Regions from separate parts of the Enterobacter chinensis genome, predicted to be linked through region 1. Evidence: predicted binding sites of a transcription regulator. Region 1 holds the regulator's gene; each other region holds the start of a gene.
The links. Region 1 encodes PhoB, which activates phosphate uptake and scavenging genes when phosphate is short. Its sites were predicted from a motif close to CTGTCATAAAACTGNCNNAT; they were not measured.
Positions count from the first base shown of each region.

Region 2: the regulator PhoB is predicted to act here: its motif matches at 2,902-2,921, upstream of PYW49_RS16450 (esterase-like activity of phytase family protein).
Region 3: the regulator PhoB is predicted to act here: its motif matches at 2,269-2,288, upstream of pstS (phosphate ABC transporter substrate-binding protein PstS).

Region 1 covers NZ_JARDVI010000002.1:777,533-784,023, reverse strand. Annotated here, with positions in the region: gene sbcC (exonuclease subunit SbcC) at 1-1,581, opposite strand, end outside; gene sbcD (exonuclease subunit SbcD) at 1,578-2,783, opposite strand; gene phoB (phosphate response regulator transcription factor PhoB) at 2,971-3,660, shown strand; gene phoR (phosphate regulon sensor histidine kinase PhoR) at 3,682-4,977, shown strand; gene brnQ (branched-chain amino acid transporter carrier protein BrnQ) at 5,387-6,491, shown strand, end outside.
Region 2 covers NZ_JARDVI010000005.1:282,575-289,065, reverse strand. Annotated here, with positions in the region: gene PYW49_RS16470 (AraC family transcriptional regulator) at 1-123, opposite strand, end outside; gene PYW49_RS16465 (NAD-dependent succinate-semialdehyde dehydrogenase) at 275-1,645, shown strand; gene PYW49_RS16460 (hypothetical protein) at 1,689-2,009, opposite strand; gene PYW49_RS16455 (YfaZ family outer membrane protein) at 2,009-2,554, opposite strand; gene PYW49_RS16450 (esterase-like activity of phytase family protein) at 2,967-4,325, shown strand; gene yjiA (GTPase) at 4,756-5,709, opposite strand; gene PYW49_RS16440 (YbdD/YjiX family protein) at 5,720-5,923, opposite strand; gene PYW49_RS16435 (carbon starvation CstA family protein) at 6,024-6,491, opposite strand, start outside.
Region 3 covers NZ_JARDVI010000007.1:27,618-34,108, forward strand. Annotated here, with positions in the region: gene glmS (glutamine--fructose-6-phosphate transaminase (isomerizing)) at 225-2,054, shown strand; gene pstS (phosphate ABC transporter substrate-binding protein PstS) at 2,376-3,416, shown strand; gene pstC (phosphate ABC transporter permease PstC) at 3,543-4,502, shown strand; gene pstA (phosphate ABC transporter permease PstA) at 4,502-5,392, shown strand; gene pstB (phosphate ABC transporter ATP-binding protein PstB) at 5,440-6,213, shown strand; gene phoU (phosphate signaling complex protein PhoU) at 6,240-6,491, shown strand, end outside.

The DNA.
Region 1 (6,491 bases):
ATCCGTCAGTTCAAGCGACTGGTATGTCTCCACAGCGGGGTGCTCGCTGGAACCGCACAGCGGACAGGGTTTGCCTGCCTCAAGCTGGGAACGAAAGCTTTCCAGGTCTTTAATCGTCGCTTCACGTTCGCAGAGGGTCTTCAGGTCCAGATAGTGCTGGTGTTTCTCTTTGTACTGCTGGCGGCGCAGCGTCAGCGTTTCGTTGAGTTTATTTTGATCGGCCTGGGCCTTCTGAACACTTTCACCGCTCTGGCGCAGGCGCTTTTGCAACGGCTGATAGCGGGCATGCAGCGACGTTAGCCGCTGGCGCAGCGTGCGTGACCGGGACTGCTGCTCCATGGCGACGCTGACCTCATCCGCCGTCAGCGCCAGCGCATTTTCCGGCATCTCAGCCAGCTTGTTACGTAATTCACTCATCCTCGCAGAAAGCGAGGCTAACTGCGTTTTATCGCGGTTTAGCTGTGAGAACTGCGCGCGCCAGCCGGCAATCTCCTGACCCAACAGACGATAACGCTCGTGCTCCGCCAGCCACTGCGCCAGCGCGGTCAGTTCGGTCTGAAGCTGCTCGTGGTTACGCAGGGCGGTGTTGCGGATCCGCGCGCGCAGCGCGGTTTTAGCTTGTAAGCGAGTATTTACTTCGATAATTCGCTGCTGTGTCTGCGTCAGGCGCGCGGTTTGCTCCTGCTGATGCTCCCAAAGCGGCCGAAGCTGGGCGGCGGGCTGAGCAAGCTGAAGTTTTGCCAGTTCAGGTGCTGCGTCCGTCAGCGCCTGTTGCGCCTGCTGTTGCATCGTGGTGACGCGCTGTTGCTCGCGCACAAGCTCATCATGGCGCGTAAGCCACTGAAAATCTTTCTGTTGGCTTTGCTGCTGTTCCAGCAGGGTTTTCTCTTCGTCAGTAAGTGCCTGCAAACTTTGCTGTAACTGCTGCTGTTGCTCTTCGCTCAACAGCACGACGCCCGCAGCCTGCGCCTCGCACTTTTCAAGCACGCTGCGGGCGGCCTTGTGTTTCTCAAATACCATGGCGGAAATCTGGCCGTAGATCTCGGTGCCGGTCAGCTCTTCCAGCAGTTCTGCACGATCGCTCGGTTTGGCATTGAGGAAGGCGGCAAATTGTCCCTGAGAGAGCAGCATGGAGCGGGTAAAACGGCCATAGTCCAGCCCGGTGAGCGCGGCGGTTTGCTCCAGTTTATCCGTCACTTTATCGGCCAGAATTTTGCCATCTTCGCAGCGCGCCAGCTCCACGCGCGGTGCCTGCAGGTTCCCGTCAGGCTGATTACGCGCGCGGTTCTGGCTCCAGAAGGCGCGATAGGCAGTTCCTTTCACTTCAAACTCCACTTCGGCCAGACACTCAGCGGTGTCGCGCGTCATCAGGTCGTTTTGCGCCTGAGAAACCTTCTGCAGGCGTGGGGTTTCGTGATAAAGCGCCAGACAGATGGCGTCGAGCAGGGTGGTTTTGCCTGCTCCCGTCGCGCCGGTAATGGCAAACAGCCCGTTGCTGGCAAAGGGCTCAGCGGTAAAGTCAATTTTCCACTCGCCCTTGAGGGAGTTAAGATTTTTCAGGCGCAGGCTCAAAATTTTCATGCGTTTTCATCCTCATCATTGAGCGCATGCAGGGTATGAGTGAACAGCTCGCTAAGCCTTATGCGCTTCGCGTCGTCTATCTCCTCCTGCGAGAGCCTGCGTTCAAACACTTCTTCTACCCTCAGCTCGCTGAGGGTTTCGCGCTGGGCGCTGAGCAGAATTTTCTCGCGCTGCTCGCGGCTGCGGCGTACCAGTAACACTTCAACCGGCAAGTCTTCGGTCAGCGCCTGGATTTTTCGCTGCATATCATGCAGGTATTCATCGGTGGTAATTTCGATATCCAGCCAGACGGGAGGATTAAGCGCCGCGCCGCGCCACTGCTCAAGCTGGGCGGTAATGGCGTCGAGATCGCCTTTTAGCACCGCCAACGGCTGGGTGACCGGCACCTCCAGCGTCTCCACGGCGCTGAGTTTGCCCTCGGTGAAGCTCACCAGATGCACGGATTTGGCTTTGCCCGTTTCATCGAAGCTGAGCGAAAGCGGCGATCCGCAGTAGCGGATGTGCTCACAGCCGCCGATAACCTGCGCGCGGTGGATATGCCCGAGTGCAATATAGTCTGCAGGCGGGAAGTTTTGCGCCGGAAAGGCGTCCAGCGTGCCGATATAGATGTCGCGGACGGCGTCACTTTTACTGGCTCCGACGGTGGTGAGGTGCCCGGTCGCAATCACCGGAATCGGCTGGTCGCCGCGCAGAGCACAAGCTTCGGCGTACTGCTGGTGATAATAGTCGGTGATGGCCTGTAACAGATGTTGCTGCTTTTCTGCACCCGACAGCCCCGCCTGGCTTTGCACGATGTCCCGCGGACGTAAAAACGGTATGGGACACAGCACGGCCCCCGGCGTACCGTCGCGTTTTTTCAGGATCTGCGGGGCGTGCCCGGCGCTGGCGACCACGGTGGTATTGAGAAATGCCAGGATGTCGCGGGATTCATTGAGCGTCGCGACGGAATCATGGTTGCCGGCGACAATCACCAGATGGCAGCCGGTTTGCTGCAAATTCACCACGAAGCGGTTATACAGTTCACGCGCATAGCTGGGGGGAGAGCCGGTATCAAAAATGTCACCCGCCACAATAATCGCGTCCACCTCGTGCGTCTGGGCCGTTTCCAGCAGCCAGCTCAGGAACGCTTCATGTTCAGCCGCACGGCTTTTGCTGTAAAAATTTTGACCCAGATGCCAGTCCGAGGTGTGAAGTATGCGCATAGCTGATCCGTGGCAAAAAAGAGAAAGCAGGATTATAAACCTTCAGCGACGGGAAAATAACCGCTGTAATAAAACAACAGTTTGCCCGCGAACGTGGTACTGTTTTTCATAAATCTGTCATAAATCTGACGCATAATGGCGCCGAATTACAAACTTGTAACTTAAATAAGATAAGACAGGGCAAAGTATGGCGAGACGTATTCTGGTCGTAGAAGATGAAGCTCCAATTCGTGAAATGGTGTGCTTCGTGCTCGAGCAAAATGGCTTCCAGCCGGTTGAAGCGGAAGATTATGACAGCGCAGTGAACCAGCTAAATGAACCCTGGCCCGATCTGATTCTGCTGGACTGGATGTTGCCTGGCGGTTCCGGACTGCAGTTTATCAAACACCTGAAGCGTGAAGCGCTGACCCGCGACATACCGGTGGTGATGCTCACGGCGCGCGGAGAGGAAGAGGATCGCGTCCGCGGTCTGGAGACCGGCGCGGATGATTACATTACCAAACCTTTTTCACCGAAAGAGCTGGTGGCCCGCATTAAAGCCGTGATGCGCCGTATTTCGCCGATGGCGGTGGAAGAGGTGATAGAGATGCAGGGACTCAGCCTTGACCCCACCTCACACCGCGTGATGACCGGTGAAAATCCCCTCGACATGGGGCCTACCGAATTTAAACTCCTGCACTTCTTTATGACCCACCCGGAGCGCGTTTACAGCCGCGAGCAGTTGCTGAATAACGTCTGGGGAACTAACGTGTATGTCGAAGACCGGACGGTTGACGTCCATATCCGCCGCCTGCGAAAAGCGCTGGAACTGAGCGGCCACGATCGCATGGTGCAGACGGTCCGCGGCACGGGTTATCGTTTTTCTACCCGTTTCTGAATAATGACAGGAGTGTGACGCGTGCTGGAACGTCTGTCATGGAAAAGGCTCGTCTTTGAACTGATCTTATGTTGTATTCCGGCCTTCATTCTGGGGGCCTTTCTTGGATACCTGCCGTGGTTTCTGCTGGCGTCGGTCACCGGGCTGCTGATCTGGCATTTCTGGAACCTGCTGCGCCTCTCCTGGTGGCTGTGGGTTGACCGAAGCATGACGCCGCCGCCGGGAAGCGGCAGCTGGGAGCCGCTGCTGTACGGTCTGCATCAGATGCAGATGCGTAATAAAAAGCGCCGCCGTGAGCTGGGAAGCCTGATTAAGCGTTTTCGCAGCGGCGCGGAATCGCTGCCGGATGCCGTCATTCTCACCACCGAAGAAGGGACCATCTTCTGGTGTAACGGCCTTGCGCAACAGCTGCTGGGCCTGCGCTGGCCGGACGATAATGGCCAGAATATCCTCAACCTTCTGCGTTATCCCGAGTTCACGCTGTATCTGAAAAAGCGTGATTTTACCCGTCCGCACAATCTGAAGATCAACAATGGTCGCCATCTGGAAATCCGCGTGATGCCCTACAGCGATAAGCAGTGGCTGATGGTGGCGCGCGATGTCACCCAGATGCACCAGCTGGAAGGGGCGCGTCGCAACTTCTTCGCGAACGTCAGCCACGAATTACGTACGCCGTTGACCGTGCTTCAGGGTTACCTGGAGATGATGCAGGAGCAAACGCTTGAAGGTGCGCCGCGTGAAAAAGCGCTGCACACCATGCGCGAGCAAACGCACCGGATGGAAGGGCTGGTGAAGCAGCTGCTGACGCTCTCGAAGATTGAAGCGGCACCAACGCTTGCGCTGAATGACACCATCGATGTGCCGATGATGCTGCGGGTGGTGGAGCGTGAAGCGCAGACGTTAAGCCACAAAAAGCATCACCTGACCTTTGAGGTCGACAGCACGCTGAAGGTGCTGGGTAGTGAAGATGAACTGCGCAGCGCCATCTCCAACCTGGTGTATAACGCGGTGAACCATACGCCGGAAGGGACGGACATCGTGGTGCGCTGGCACCATACCCCAACGGGAGCCGAGTTTAGCGTGGAGGACAACGGGCCGGGGATCGCCCCGGAGCATATTCCGCGCCTCACCGAGCGTTTCTACCGTGTGGATAAAGCACGATCGCGACAGACAGGAGGAAGCGGCCTGGGGCTGGCGATTGTTAAACACGCGGTGAATCACCATGAAAGCCGTCTCGATATCCAGAGTACGCTGGGTAAAGGAACCCGCTTCAGCTTCGTGATCCCGGAACGATTAATTGCCAAAAAGATCGCCTGACAGCAGGTGTGTCATTTTACCTTTCCACGGGTCAGCGTCTGCTGGCCCGTTTGCTTTGCAGTCAAGCGAAACGCGGATGAATTTTATACGGCTGACTGTTTTTTGTTCGCATGATTAGCCATGGGTTTTTCTTATAAATAGCGTATTGTGCTGGCGTGTATTTTCATGCTGGCATATTGTTCTGGTTTTACGATCCCACCTTGCCTTTAAACGTTATAAGCGTTTAAATTGCGCCCCAGATACTGTCAGACCGACTGTATTTGCGTGGTAAATCGAAAAACTATTCTTCTCCACGCCAGGACGGGAGCATTTCCCGCTGAAATTGAGCAAATTTTCGGCTGTATCGTCCCGTCAGGGGAATCGGAAATCTCAATGTTTTCAACACCACATCCACAGGCAGTAAGGTTTTATGACCCATCACTTAAAATCGCGTGACATCATCGCGCTGGGCTTTATGACATTTGCGCTGTTCGTTGGCGCAGGCAACATCATTTTCCCTCCAATGGTTGGCTTACAGGCAGGTGAACACGTCTGGACCGCCGCGTTTGGTTTCCTGATTACTGCCGTGGGTCTACCGGTACTGACCGTCGTCGCGTTGGCGAAAGTCGGCGGCGGCGTGGATAGCCTCAGCACCCCGATTGGCAAAGTGGCTGGCGTTCTGCTGGCAACCGTCTGCTATCTGGCCGTTGGCCCGCTGTTTGCGACCCCGCGTACGGCGACCGTTTCCTTCGAAGTGGGTATTGCTCCCCTGACCGGTGACGGCGCAATGCCGCTGTTTATCTACAGCCTGATTTACTTCGCGATTGTGATTCTGGTTTCCCTCTATCCGGGCAAACTGCTGGATACCGTGGGCAACTTCCTGGCTCCGCTGAAAATTGTGGCGCTGATTGTTCTGGCGGTAGCGGCCATTGTCTGGCCTGCAGGCCCGATCAGCGACGCGATGGACGCCTATAAAAACGCCGCGTTCTCTAACGGCTTTGTGAACGGCTATCTGACGATGGATACGCTGGGCGCCATGGTGTTTGGTATCGTTATCGTTAACGCCGCGCGTTCCCGCGGTGTGACTGAAGCGCGCCTGCTGACCCGCTATACCATCTGGGCTGGCCTGATGGCCGGTGTGGGCCTGACGCTGCTGTATCTGGCGCTGTTCCGCCTGGGCTCCGATAGCGCCATGCTGGTTGATCAGAACGCGAATGGTGCGGCTATCCTGCACGCCTACGTTCAGCACACCTTCGGTGGTGCGGGCAGTATGCTGTTGGCGGCGCTCATTTTCCTGGCATGTCTGGTGACCGCAGTGGGCCTGACCTGCGCTTGTGCAGAGTTCTTTGCGCAGTATCTGCCGCTCTCTTACCGCACGCTGGTGTTTATCCTCGGTATCTTCTCCATGGCGGTATCCAACCTCGGTTTGAGCCACCTGATTCAGGTCTCTATTCCGGTGCTGACGGCGATTTATCCGCCGTGTATCGTGCTGGTGGTACTGAGCTTCACTCGCCCGTGGTGGAACAATGCCTCAC
Region 2 (6,491 bases), on a different contig from region 1:
CGCGCCGATGGAGAGCTGGGGATGACAGTGACGTTTGTACGCCTGCGTGCTCTGCCACGTGCTGCGCCGCTCAAGGCCTGAGGCGCGGTGAAACGTCTGGCGGATGTGTCGGGTATCGGTCATGGGCGCTCCTTCTGAAGGTTTTTTATACCACGTCAGCGAACCCTCTGGCAGCGCTTCATTAAGAACCTTCCGGATATACCCAACTTTACGCCCACAGCCAGTCATGTTGACTACCCTTAATACCCTAAGCGGTAAAACAAGGAGATTCGACATGGCTTATCAGACAGTAAATCCTGCCACTAACCAGCTCATCAAAGAATACCCCTCACATACCGACGCGGATATTGAAGCGGCGCTGAAGGCGGCCGATGCGCTCTACCATTCAGAGTGGGCGAAAGGCGACATCAGCCAGCGCCTGCCGGTGCTGCATAAGCTTGCCGACCTGATCGACGAGCGCACGGAGGAGCTGGCTAAAATCGCCAGCCAGGAGATGGGGAAGCTTATCGAACAGAGCCGCGGCGAGGTGAAGCTGTGCGCGCAAATCGCCCGCTACTATGCGGACAACGCGAAGCAGTTCCTGGCTCCGGTGAAGTACCCATCTGAACTCGGGGATGCGTGGGTGGAGCATCACCCGATCGGCGTGCTGATGGCCGTTGAGCCGTGGAACTTCCCGTATTACCAGCTGATGCGCGTTCTGGCACCGAACCTGGCGGCGGGTAACCCCGTGCTGGCTAAACATGCCAGCATCGTGCCGCACTGCGCCGAGGCTTTTGCGCATCTGGTGCGCGAGGCGGGTGCGCCGGAAGGGGCGTGGACGAACCTCTTTATTTCGTCTGAGCAGGTGGCGAACATCATCGCCGACGATCGCGTGCAAGGTGCCGCGCTGACCGGTTCCGAAAAAGCTGGCAGCGTGGTGGCCGCGCAGGCGGCGAAGCACATCAAGAAATCGACTCTTGAGCTGGGCGGGAACGACGTCTTCGTGGTGCTCGATGACGCGGACCTGGACAAAGCCGTGAAGACTGGCGTGAATGCGCGGCTCAACAACGCCGGGCAGGTCTGTACCGCGGCGAAGCGCTTTATCCTGCACGAGAAAATTGCAGATGCCTTTCTGAGCAAATTCACCGAGGCATTTAAGCAGGTGAAGATTGGCGACCCGCTGGATGAAAGCACCACGCTGGGACCACTCTCGTCTAAAGATGCCCTGGAAACGCTGACCAGACAGGTTAACGAGGCGGTGAAAAACGGTGCGACGCTGCACTATGGCGGCAAGCCGGTTCAGCGCGACGGGAGCTTCTTCGAGCCGACGATCCTGACGAATATCTCGCGCGATAACCCGGCATATTTCGAGGAGTTCTTTGGCCCGGTGGCACAGATGTACGTGGTGAAAAATGACGACGAGGCGGTCGCCCTGGCGAACGATTCCCACTATGGCCTGGGCGGCGCGGTGTTCAGCCAGGATATCGAACGCGCGAAGAAAATGGCGTCGCGGATTGAGACCGGGATGGTGTACATCAACTGGCTCACCGATACCGCACCAGAGCTGCCGTTCGGCGGCGTGAAGCGTTCCGGTTACGGACGCGAGCTGTCGGATCTGGGGATCAAAGAGTTTGTGAACCAGAAGCTGGTTGTTGTTCGCAAGTAAGAGGTAATAAAAAACCTGCCAGCCGGCAGGTTTTTTTAAGGGGTCATTGCACTTCGATCTTGTCCCAGCCGCTTTTGAACATGCAGCTGTCGACTAACGTATCACGGCGATATTCATTCGCGTCTTCAACCGTGTAGCTCGTGGAAGTGTCCTTTTTCTTTTTCGATTTGTCCGTTTTTTCCGAGCTTGAACCGGTCACCACGTTATCCGGGGGCAGATCGATCAGTGCCTGCGCTTCGCATTCCGTGAGCTTTTTATTCATTTCAACGTCGCTGACGCCCGGTTTCACCCATTTGTACTGGACGCAGCCGGTGAGCATCAGCGTGAGGCTCAGAACGCAAAGCGCGGTGATGCGGTGTTTCATCAGAAGGTGACTCCACCGCCTACATATGCGCCGTCAATCAGCGTGTGGCCAGGACGGCCGTCTTTGCCATCAACGCTCACGTGGCGGTAACCCACTTTCAGGGTCACTGGCGTAATTGGCGTCCAGCTTACGCCGCCGTTGGCTTCAACGTAGTTTTTCACGCTGTTGTTCAGGCCTTCAGGTGCCACATAGCCTTCACCATACACGTGGATGCTGTCGGTCAGCGCAACGTTTACGCCGCCACCGATCGGGAACGCCACACCGTTATCGCCTTTTTTCGGGCCGAGGTAGATTGCCTTCGCGCCCGCATTCAGCATCACCGGACCCACTTCCAGGTTGTAGCCTGCGCCAACGCCGCCGGTCTGGGTACCATCTTCGGTGTTTTTGAGCCAGTTACTTTCGACATACAGACCGGATGAGGATTTCCCCATTTCCAGATTAAGGTTAGTAAAGTTCTTACCCTGCTCAACGGTGCCGCCCATTGCCAGTGCGGAACCCGATACGGCAGCCAGAGCAGAAAGAAGAAGGATATTCAGTTTTTTCATGTTTTATGCCTCGTCATTAAATTCATCTGGGCGCACCTTAACAAGCGATGTTTATGACTGCAAATGTGATAGCTATCGCGCTTTTATACTGATTTTGTTAATTTCTTTACTTTGAAATGTTGCGATGATGTTTTGTTGTAGAGGCGTCAACCGATAATTTTTTTGCCGTTTAGGAACGGTTTGGTTTTTTGACTAAACATAAACTGAACGAGGTGGGGATAGTGATTTGACATGAATTAATTGGGTTTCTAATAATTTCCAAAAATGTTTCATGTGTCATACAAAAAAATAAATTATTACATTTTGGTCGATAAACATACGTTCGATCGCCCAAGTGGTTGTCCATTCCATGTCATTTTTCTGACACGTTTATTCTTTACGTTGTTGGCTTCACTTACTGGATGCTAACAATATGAAAAGAAAAATTATTCCTGTGCTCGTCGGTTGTGCGCTCTCTTTCTCTGGCCTGGCGGCACAGCCCACGGCTGAACGCTATGTCGTCAGCTTTCCCGAAGGCTCGCATGTGAGCTACAGCGGCGCATTTGCCGATGCGTTCCCCCATGGACTCCCTGTCGGCATTGGCTCTGGCCTGCTGTTTACGGGCAAGCAGGGCGATGCCCTGACCTTTGCCACCGTGACCGATCGCGGTCCGAACGCGGACGCGCCAAAAAGCGGGAAAAAAGAAGCCAAAATTTTTGTCACGCCGGATTTCGCGCCGCTGCTGATGACCATTCGCGTCGAGAACGGCAAAGCAGAAGCAACGGATGCCCGCCCGCTGCATGACGATAAAGGCGAGATTAACGGTCTGCCGCTGCAAAGCGGCGTGATTGGCTCCACCAATGAAGTGGCATTCAGCGATACGTTGAAGACGTTGAAGGGTGACAACCGCGGGCTGGACACGGAAGGCATTACGCCGGACGGCAAAGGCGGATACTGGCTGTGCGATGAGTATGGCCCGTTCCTGATTAACGTCGACAGCAAAGGGAAGATCCTGGCGATCCACGGGCCGCAGGCGGCCGAAGGGGAGAAATCTATCGCGGGCGGTCTGCCAAACATCATCAAATGGCGCCAGGCGAACCGGGGTTTTGAAGGCCTGACCCGGATGCCGGACGGGCGTATTATCGCCGCCGTACAAAGTACGCTGGATATCGACGGTAAGAGCAAAAAACAGGCGCTGTTTACGCGCCTGGTGAGCTTTGACCCGGCGACCGGGAAAACTGCGATGTACGGTTACCCAATCGACAGCGCGGCCTACAGCAAAAACAGCGACGCCAAAATCGGCGACATTGTGGCGCTCGATGACCAGCACATCCTGCTGATTGAGCAGGGCAGCGATAAAAACGACGGGATGCGCAACCTTATCTATAAGGTGGATCTCAGCAAGGCGAGCGACCTGACCGCCTTCGACAAGCCGGGCGAGTACCCGGAGTTTGATGATGAGAAAATCCTGGCGCAGCGCGGCATTACCCTTGCGGCTAAAACCCAGGTCGTCGATTTGCGTGCCCTTGGCTGGCAGCAGGAAAAGGCCGAAGGGCTGGCGCTGATCGACAGCAAACGGCTTGCGGTGGCGAACGATAACGACTTTGGCGTGAAGGTGGCGATGCAACATCCGGTCGAGGGCAAGAAGCTCAAGGATTATCGGGTGAACGCGGAAGGCACGCTGACGCTGGATGATAAGCCGGTTGAAACCACGCTCAGCGTGAAGCCGCTGAAGAAGCCGGAGTCGGACAGCGAGCTGTGGATTGTGACGCTGCCGGAGGCGGTGAAATAAGTATCCCCACGAAATAATGCCTGCACAGACGGCTCCCTCTCCCTTGAGGGAGAGGGCTGGGGTGAGGGGGAACATACGGCTGTGGTGGTCATTCCGTTCACTTTATGTTCCTTGCTACTCTGTAACGACATGACCGGTGAACGTGCCAGGGTGGCTCAATCGCCACCACCCTGGTGACCCGGGCTCCCGGCGGTAAATCGCCGCTTCGCGGTTCCCTCAGCTTATTCCTTCAGGCTATCGGGTCGGGCATGAGCCTGCATCCCTGCAGGCCACGCCCTCTCGGCGCATCCCTGCGCCTCGCCCCGGCCTTACGGAAACGCCTCGGCGATTTACAGCCGGACCAGGACATCGCTGTAATTTATTCATTTTCCTGATACAAAACTCATCGCTTCAGGTTAATAAATTACTGGGCAGAGGAAATGCATAGCGGTTATTTCTTCAGACCTGCAAACGCCGCCCGAATCTCCTCTTCCGGCAGCTGTATGCCAATGAACACCATCACGCTGTGCGGCGGTTCATCGCCCCACGGTCTGTCCCAGTCGGCGCTGTACAGGCGCTGCACGCCCTGGAACAGCAGGCGGTTCGGCTCGCCGCCAATCCACAGCATCCCCTTGTAGCGCAGCAGCTTGTCGGCAAACGACAGCAGCAGGTTCTCCATGACGCGGGACACGTCGCTGATGTCCACCGGGTAGTCCAGCTCCACCACAATCGACGCCACGTCGTTTTGCTTATCCCCCATAAAGTGGAAGCGCGGCTTCGCGGTGACGTTCTCTTCCAGCATAAAGCCGTTGGTGTTGAACAGCTGAGACAGGTCTATATCGCCGTGGGTCACCGTGTAAATCGGCGCGCGGGAGTTAATGCGGGTCAGACGCTCGCGCAGCTTTTCGCTGTCACCTGCCACGTCGGTTTTGGTCAGCAGGATGCGGTCGGCGTAGCCCACCTGAGACTGGGCGATAGTGAACTGGTTCATCTGCTCGTCGGCGTGGACCGCATCGACGAGGGCAATGACGCCGTCCAGCAGGTAGCGCTGGCAAAGAATATCGTGCGAGAAAAAGGTCTGAATAATCGGGCCGGGGTCAGCCATGCCGGTGCACTCGATTACCAGACGGTCGAAATCAATGTCACCGCGATCGCGGCTGTCGAGCAGGTCCAGCAGGGCGTCTTCGAGCTCGTTAGAGCGGGTACAGCAGATGCAGCCGTTGGTCAGGGTTTTGATCTGCGTGGCGCGATCGCCAATCAGCTGGTCGTCAACGGAGACTTCGCCGAACTCGTTTTCTATGACGGCGATTTTGAAGCCGTGCTGCTCGTTCAGAATGTGGCGCAGCAGGGTGGTTTTACCGGCGCCGAGGAAACCGGTCAGCAGGGTAACGGCAATCGGGGTCATGGTCTCTCCTTTAGCAGCAGCGGACGCCGCCTTCTCCACTTCCGCCGTAGCGCGCTTCCTGGCGCTCGCGGAAGAATTCGGTGTAGGTCATGTACGGCTTATCCGGATGGTTGGTCTTCATATGCTCAACGTAGTTGTCATAGTCCGGAATGCCAATCAGCATTTTTGCCGCCTGACCGAGGTATTTTTTTGCTTCGCCTAAGTTACCAAACATAACGGATCCTGATAAGAAAAAGCCCGGCGATGTGAGTCCGCTGGGCTTGTGTTCCCCTCACCCCAGCCCTCTCCCAAAGGGAGAGGGGGAGGATTGCGGATTAATGGTGCGAAGAGGTCTTCACGCCGCCTTCCGGCACGGGTACGTACGGGGTTTCTTTATCCGTACGGCCCTCGGCGTTACGCACGTTCATCCAGGTTTTGATGCCGTAGAAGATGATGCTGTACACCACCACCAGGAACAGAATGCTCAGACCCGCGTTGGTGTAGTTGTTCACCACGATATGGTTCATGTTGGCAATCTGCTGCGCGGTCAGATCCGCGCCGCCTGCGGCAATCTTCTCTTTGTACTGGTTAGCCATGAAGAAGAAGCCTTCCAGCTGCGGGTTGGCGCTGAACAGCTTCAGGCCAAGCGCCCAGGTGGTGCAGAGCAGCAGCCACAGCGCAGGTACCACGGTGACCCAGATGTATTTGGTGCGCTTCATCTTCACCAGCACGACGGTGCCGAGCACCAGCGCAACCGCTGCGAGCATCTGGTTAGAGATACCGAACAGTGGCCACAGGCTCTT
Region 3 (6,491 bases), on a different contig from region 1:
AACAAGGCGGGTGGCGCTACGCTTACCCGCCCTACGATTGAGTAGGCCTGATAAGGCGTAACCGTCATCAGGCAAACCCGGGAGAGGAGATAAATATATATCTCCCCCCACAAGCAGTACCCATAAAAATAACCCCACTCTCTACAAGGCTCGGGGTGCCCGGAAAGGGCAAATACAGGTCAGCGACAACGCAGGCATAATGCCTAAATTCGGAATCTAAAATTATGTGTGGAATTGTTGGCGCAGTTGCGCAGCGTGATATTGCTGAAATCCTTCTCGAAGGTTTACGTCGTCTGGAATACCGTGGTTACGACTCTGCCGGTCTGGCTGTCGTCGATGCAGAAGGTCATATGACCCGTCTGCGTCGTCTCGGTAAAGTACAGATGCTGGCCCAGGCCGCGGAAGAACATCCGCTGCACGGTGGTACCGGTATTGCGCACACCCGCTGGGCGACGCACGGCGAACCGTCTGAAGGCAACGCGCACCCGCATGTGTCTGAACACATCGTGGTGGTACATAACGGCATTATCGAAAACCACGAACCGCTGCGCGAAGAACTGAAAGCGCGCGGCTACACCTTCGTCTCTGAAACTGACACCGAAGTGATTGCTCACCTGGTGCACTGGGAGCTGGAGCAGGGCGGTACACTGCGTGATGCAGTGCTGCGTACTATCCCTCAGTTGCGCGGTGCGTACGGTACGGTGATCATGGATTCCCGCGATCCGTCTACGCTGCTGGCAGCACGTTCCGGTAGCCCGATGGTTATCGGTCTGGGCATGGGTGAAAACTTTATCGCCTCTGACCAGTTGGCTCTCCTGCCGGTTACCCGTCGCTTTATCTTCCTCGAAGAGGGTGATATCGCTGAAGTGACTCGTCGCAGCGTGACCGTATTCGATACCAAAGGCGAGCAGGTGAAGCGTCAGGAGATCGAATCAAACCTGCAGTACGACGCGGGCGACAAAGGCGCTTACCGTCACTACATGCAGAAAGAGATTTACGAGCAGCCAAACGCCATCAAAAACACCCTTACCGGGCGCATCAGCCATGGTGAAGTGGACCTGAGCGAGCTGGGCGCAAACGCGAACGAACTGCTCGGCAAGGTTGAGCATATTCAGATCGTGGCCTGCGGCACCTCCTACAACTCCGGTATGGTCTCTCGCTACTGGTTTGAATCCCTGGCGGGCGTGCCGTGTGATGTGGAAATTGCGTCTGAATTCCGCTATCGCAAATCTGCGGTGCGTCGTAACAGCCTGATGATCACCCTTTCCCAGTCCGGCGAAACGGCGGATACCCTGGCAGCGCTGCGTCTGTCTAAAGAGCTGGGTTACCTGGGCTCTCTGGCCATCTGTAACGTCCCGGGTTCATCGCTGGTGCGTGAGTCCGATCTGGCGCTGATGACCAAAGCGGGCACCGAAATCGGCGTGGCCTCCACCAAAGCGTTTACCACTCAGCTTACCGTTCTGCTGATGCTGGTGGCGAAGCTGGCGCGTCTGAAAGGCGAAGATGCTTCCGTTGAGCATGACATCGTTCATGGTCTGCAGGCGCTGCCGAGCCGTATTGAGCAGATGCTGTCTCAGGACAAACGCATTGAAGCGCTGGCGGAAGATTTCTCTGACAAGCATCACGCCCTGTTCCTGGGTCGTGGCGATCAGTATCCGATTGCGCTGGAAGGCGCGCTGAAGCTGAAAGAGATTTCCTACATTCACGCTGAAGCCTATGCGGCAGGCGAGCTGAAACACGGCCCGCTGGCGCTGATTGACGCGGATATGCCGGTCATCGTTGTGGCTCCTAACAACGAACTGCTGGAAAAACTGAAATCTAATATCGAAGAAGTACGCGCCCGCGGTGGCGTCCTGTACGTCTTCGCCGACAAAGATGCCGGTTTTGTCAGCAACGACAACATGCACATCATCGAGATGCCGCATGTGGAAGAGGTGATTGCACCAATCTTCTACACCGTTCCGCTGCAGTTGCTGGCCTATCACGTTGCGCTGATCAAAGGCACCGACGTTGATCAGCCGCGTAACCTGGCGAAATCGGTTACCGTAGAATAATCCCTTCAGGCTCCGCCTTCGGGTGGAGCTTTTTTATCCCGCCCGGTTTGTTTTTAATCAATCCTTTCTCGTTTTTAATAATGACAATTTGTCATCTTCAGCTACTTTTTTCAGTGTCACATAAAGAAAATATTTCTGAAAACGTCTTGTCATAAAAGTGGCTAACACGATGAAAAATAAGCATTGTTTTGCTGTTTTTTAAGTGAAATTTTCGTTGTCATAAAACTGTCATAATTCGTACATTTATCTGTCACCTGTTTGTCCTATTTTGCTCATCGTAGCCACTAAACAACGATTTACGAAAATCTTGCAGGAGACATTATGAAAGTTATGCGTACCACTGTCGCAACTGTTGTCGCCGCGACCTTATCTCTGAGCGCGTTCTCTGTATTTGCAGAAGCAAGCCTGACTGGCGCTGGTGCAACCTTCCCTGCGCCGGTGTATGCCAAATGGGCGGATACCTACCAGAAAGAAACCGGTAACAAGGTTAACTATCAGGGTATCGGCTCCTCCGGTGGCGTTAAACAAATTACCGCGAACACTGTTGATTTCGGCGCATCAGACGCTCCGCTGTCTGATGACAAACTGGCTCAGGAAGGCCTGTTCCAGTTCCCTACCGTAATCGGTGGTGTGGTTCTGGCTATCAACCTGCCGGGCGTTAAGTCGGGTGAGCTGGTGCTGGACGGCAAAACGCTGGGTGATATCTACCTGGGCAAAATCAAAAAATGGGATGACGAAGCGATCGCTAAACTCAACCCAGGCCTGAAGCTGCCTTCTCAGAACATCGCCGTGGTTCGCCGCGCGGATGGTTCCGGTACCTCTTTCGTGTTCACCAGCTACCTGGCGAAAGTGAACGAAGAGTGGAAATCTAAAGTCGGCTCCGGCTCTACCGTTAACTGGCCAACCGGTCTGGGCGGTAAAGGTAACGACGGTATCGCTGCGTTCGTACAGCGTCTGCCAGGCTCAATTGGCTACGTAGAGTATGCGTACGCTAAGCAGAACAACCTGTCCTACACCAAACTGGTTTCAGCCGATGGCAAACCGGTTAGCCCGACCGAAGAAAACTTTGCTAACGCCGCGAAAGGCGCTGACTGGAGCAAATCGTTCGCGCAGGATCTGACTAACCAGAAGGGCGAAGGTGCATGGCCAATCACCTCTACCACCTTCATCCTGGTTCACAAAGAGCAGAAGAAACCTGAGCAGGGCGCTGAAGTGCTGAAGTTCTTCGACTGGGCGTACAAAAACGGCGGCAAACAGGCTAACGCCCTGGATTACGCCACCCTGCCGGACAACGTGGTTGAGCAGATTCGTGCTGCATGGAAAACCAACGTGAAAGACAGCAGCGGTAAAGCATTGTATTAATTTAGCATTCTGACGAAAATGGCGGGTGGCGCTTACGCTTACCCGCCCTACGGTTCCGACTGTAGGCCGGGTAAGCGTAAGCGCCACCCGGCGATTTCGTAAACGCGTTTAACAGAAGAGTAATTTATGGCTGCAACCAAGCCTGCATTTAACCCTCCGGGTAAAAAAGGTGACATGATTTTCAGCGCGCTGGTAAAACTGGCTGCGCTGATTGTGCTATTGCTGCTGGGCGGCATTATCGTGTCTCTGATTTTCTCCTCCTGGCCGAGCATCCAGAAATTCGGTTTCTCCTTCCTGTGGACCAAAGAGTGGGATGCACCGAACGATATCTACGGTGCGCTGGTGCCGATTTACGGCACGCTGATGACATCGTTCATCGCCCTGCTGATTGCGGTTCCGGTAAGCTTTGGTATTGCCCTGTTCCTGACGGAGCTGGCGCCGGGCTGGCTGCGTCGTCCGCTGGGGATCGCCATCGAGCTGCTGGCGGCTATTCCGAGTATCGTATACGGCATGTGGGGCCTGTTTATCTTTGCGCCGCTGTTCGCAACGTACTTCCAGGAGCCTGTAGGTAATGTTCTCTCCGCCATTCCGTTTGTGGGTGCCCTGTTCTCTGGCCCGGCTTTCGGTATCGGTATTCTGGCGGCAGGTGTGATCCTCGCCATCATGATTATTCCGTACATTGCGGCGGTCATGCGCGATGTCTTCGAACAAACACCGGTGATGATGAAAGAGTCGGCCTACGGCATCGGCTGCACCACCTGGGAAGTTATCTGGCGCATTGTCCTTCCGTTCACCAAAAATGGGGTGATTGGGGGCGTGATGCTGGGATTAGGTCGTGCGCTGGGTGAAACCATGGCGGTGACCTTTATTATCGGTAACACCTATCAGCTCGACAGCGCATCGCTCTACATGCCGGGTAACAGTATTACCTCTGCGCTGGCGAATGAATTTGCGGAAGCGGAATCGGGACTGCACGTCGCGGCACTGATGGAACTGGGGCTGATTCTGTTCGTTATCACCTTCATTGTTCTGGCGATTTCCAAGCTGATGATTATGCGCCTCGCTAAAAATGAGGGGGCACGCTAATGGCAACTCTCGAAATGCAAAACACCGCTGAGCTGGCGGAATCCCGCCGCAAAATGCAGGCCAGACGCCGCATGAAAAACCGCATTGCGCTGACGCTCTCTATGGCGACGATGGCGTTCGGTCTGTTCTGGCTGGTCTGGATCCTGTTCTCAACCGTCGTGCGCGGTATCGACGGTATGTCGCTGGCGTTGTTCACCGAAATGACGCCTCCGCCGAACACGGCGGGTGGTGGCCTGGCGAATGCCCTGGCGGGCAGCGGGTTGCTGATCCTGTGGGCGACGGTCGTTGGTACACCGCTGGGCATCATGGCAGGTATCTATCTGGCGGAATACGGTCGTAAATCCTGGCTGGCGGAAGTTATTCGTTTCATCAACGACATTCTGCTCTCTGCCCCGTCTATCGTAGTGGGTCTGTTTGTTTACACCGTGGTGGTGGCCCAGATGGAACACTTCTCCGGCTGGGCGGGTGTGATTGCACTTGCGCTGCTGCAGGTGCCGATTGTTATTCGTACCACCGAGAACATGCTGAAACTGGTGCCGGACAGCCTGCGTGAAGCGGCTTACGCGCTGGGTACGCCGAAATGGAAGATGATCTCTGCGATTACGCTCAAGGCGTCCATCTCCGGGATCATGACCGGTATCCTGCTGGCGGTTGCGCGTATCGCAGGTGAAACGGCGCCGCTGCTGTTTACGTCTCTCTCCAACCAGTTCTGGAGCACGGACATGATGCAGCCGATCGCCAACCTGCCGGTGACGATCTTTAAATTTGCGATGAGCCCCTTCGCGGAATGGCAGCAGCTGGCCTGGGCCGGGGTGCTGATCATTACCCTTTGCGTACTGTTGCTGAACATTCTGGCGCGCGTCATTTTCGCGAAGCAGAAACACGGTTAATTTTTTACGGCGCGGCAGTTCGCGGCGCCGAATGAGGAAATGAGTCAATGAGTATGGTTGATACTGCCCCGGGTAAGATTCAGGTTCGTGATTTGAACTTCTACTACGGCAAATTCCATGCCCTGAAGAACATCAACCTGGATATCGCGAAGAACCAGGTCACGGCATTTATCGGTCCGTCCGGCTGTGGTAAATCCACGCTGCTGCGTACCTTTAACAAAATGTATTCGCTCTATCCGGAGCAGCGTGCTGAAGGTGAAATCATCCTGGACGGCGAAAATATTCTGACCCAGGCTCAGGATATCGCCCTGCTGCGTGCCAAAGTGGGGATGGTGTTCCAGAAACCGACGCCGTTCCCGATGTCCATTTATGACAACATTGCATTTGGCGTGCGCCTGTTTGAAAAGCTCTCCCGTACTGATATGGACGAGCGCGTGCAGTGGGCTTTGACCAAGGCCGCATTATGGAACGAAACCAAAGATAAGTTACACCAGAGCGGTTACTCTCTCTCCGGTGGTCAGCAGCAGCGTCTGTGCATTGCGCGCGGTATTGCTATTCGCCCGGAAGTGTTGCTGCTGGATGAGCCGTGTTCAGCGCTCGACCCGATCTCAACCGGTCGTATTGAAGAACTGATCACCGAGCTGAAGCAGGATTATACCGTGGTTATCGTGACCCATAACATGCAGCAGGCTGCGCGTTGTTCCGATCACACGGCGTTTATGTACCTGGGTGAGTTGATTGAGTTCAGTAACACGGACGATCTGTTCACTAAGCCCGCCAAGAAACAAACCGAAGATTATATTACTGGCCGCTACGGTTGATTTGCCTTAGTGCATGTGGAGAAACCATGGACAACCTCAATCTTAATAAACACATTTCAGGCCAGTTCAACGCAGAGCTGGAAAGTATTCGCACGCAGGTGATGACCATGGGTGGCATGGTTGAGCAGCAGCTTTCTGATGCGATCACGGCGATGCACAACCAGGACAGCGAGCTGGCGAAGCGCGTTATTGAAGGCGACAAAAACGTCAACATGATGGAAGTCGCTATCGATGAAGCCTGCGTACGCATTATCGCGAAACGTCAGCCGACGGCGAGC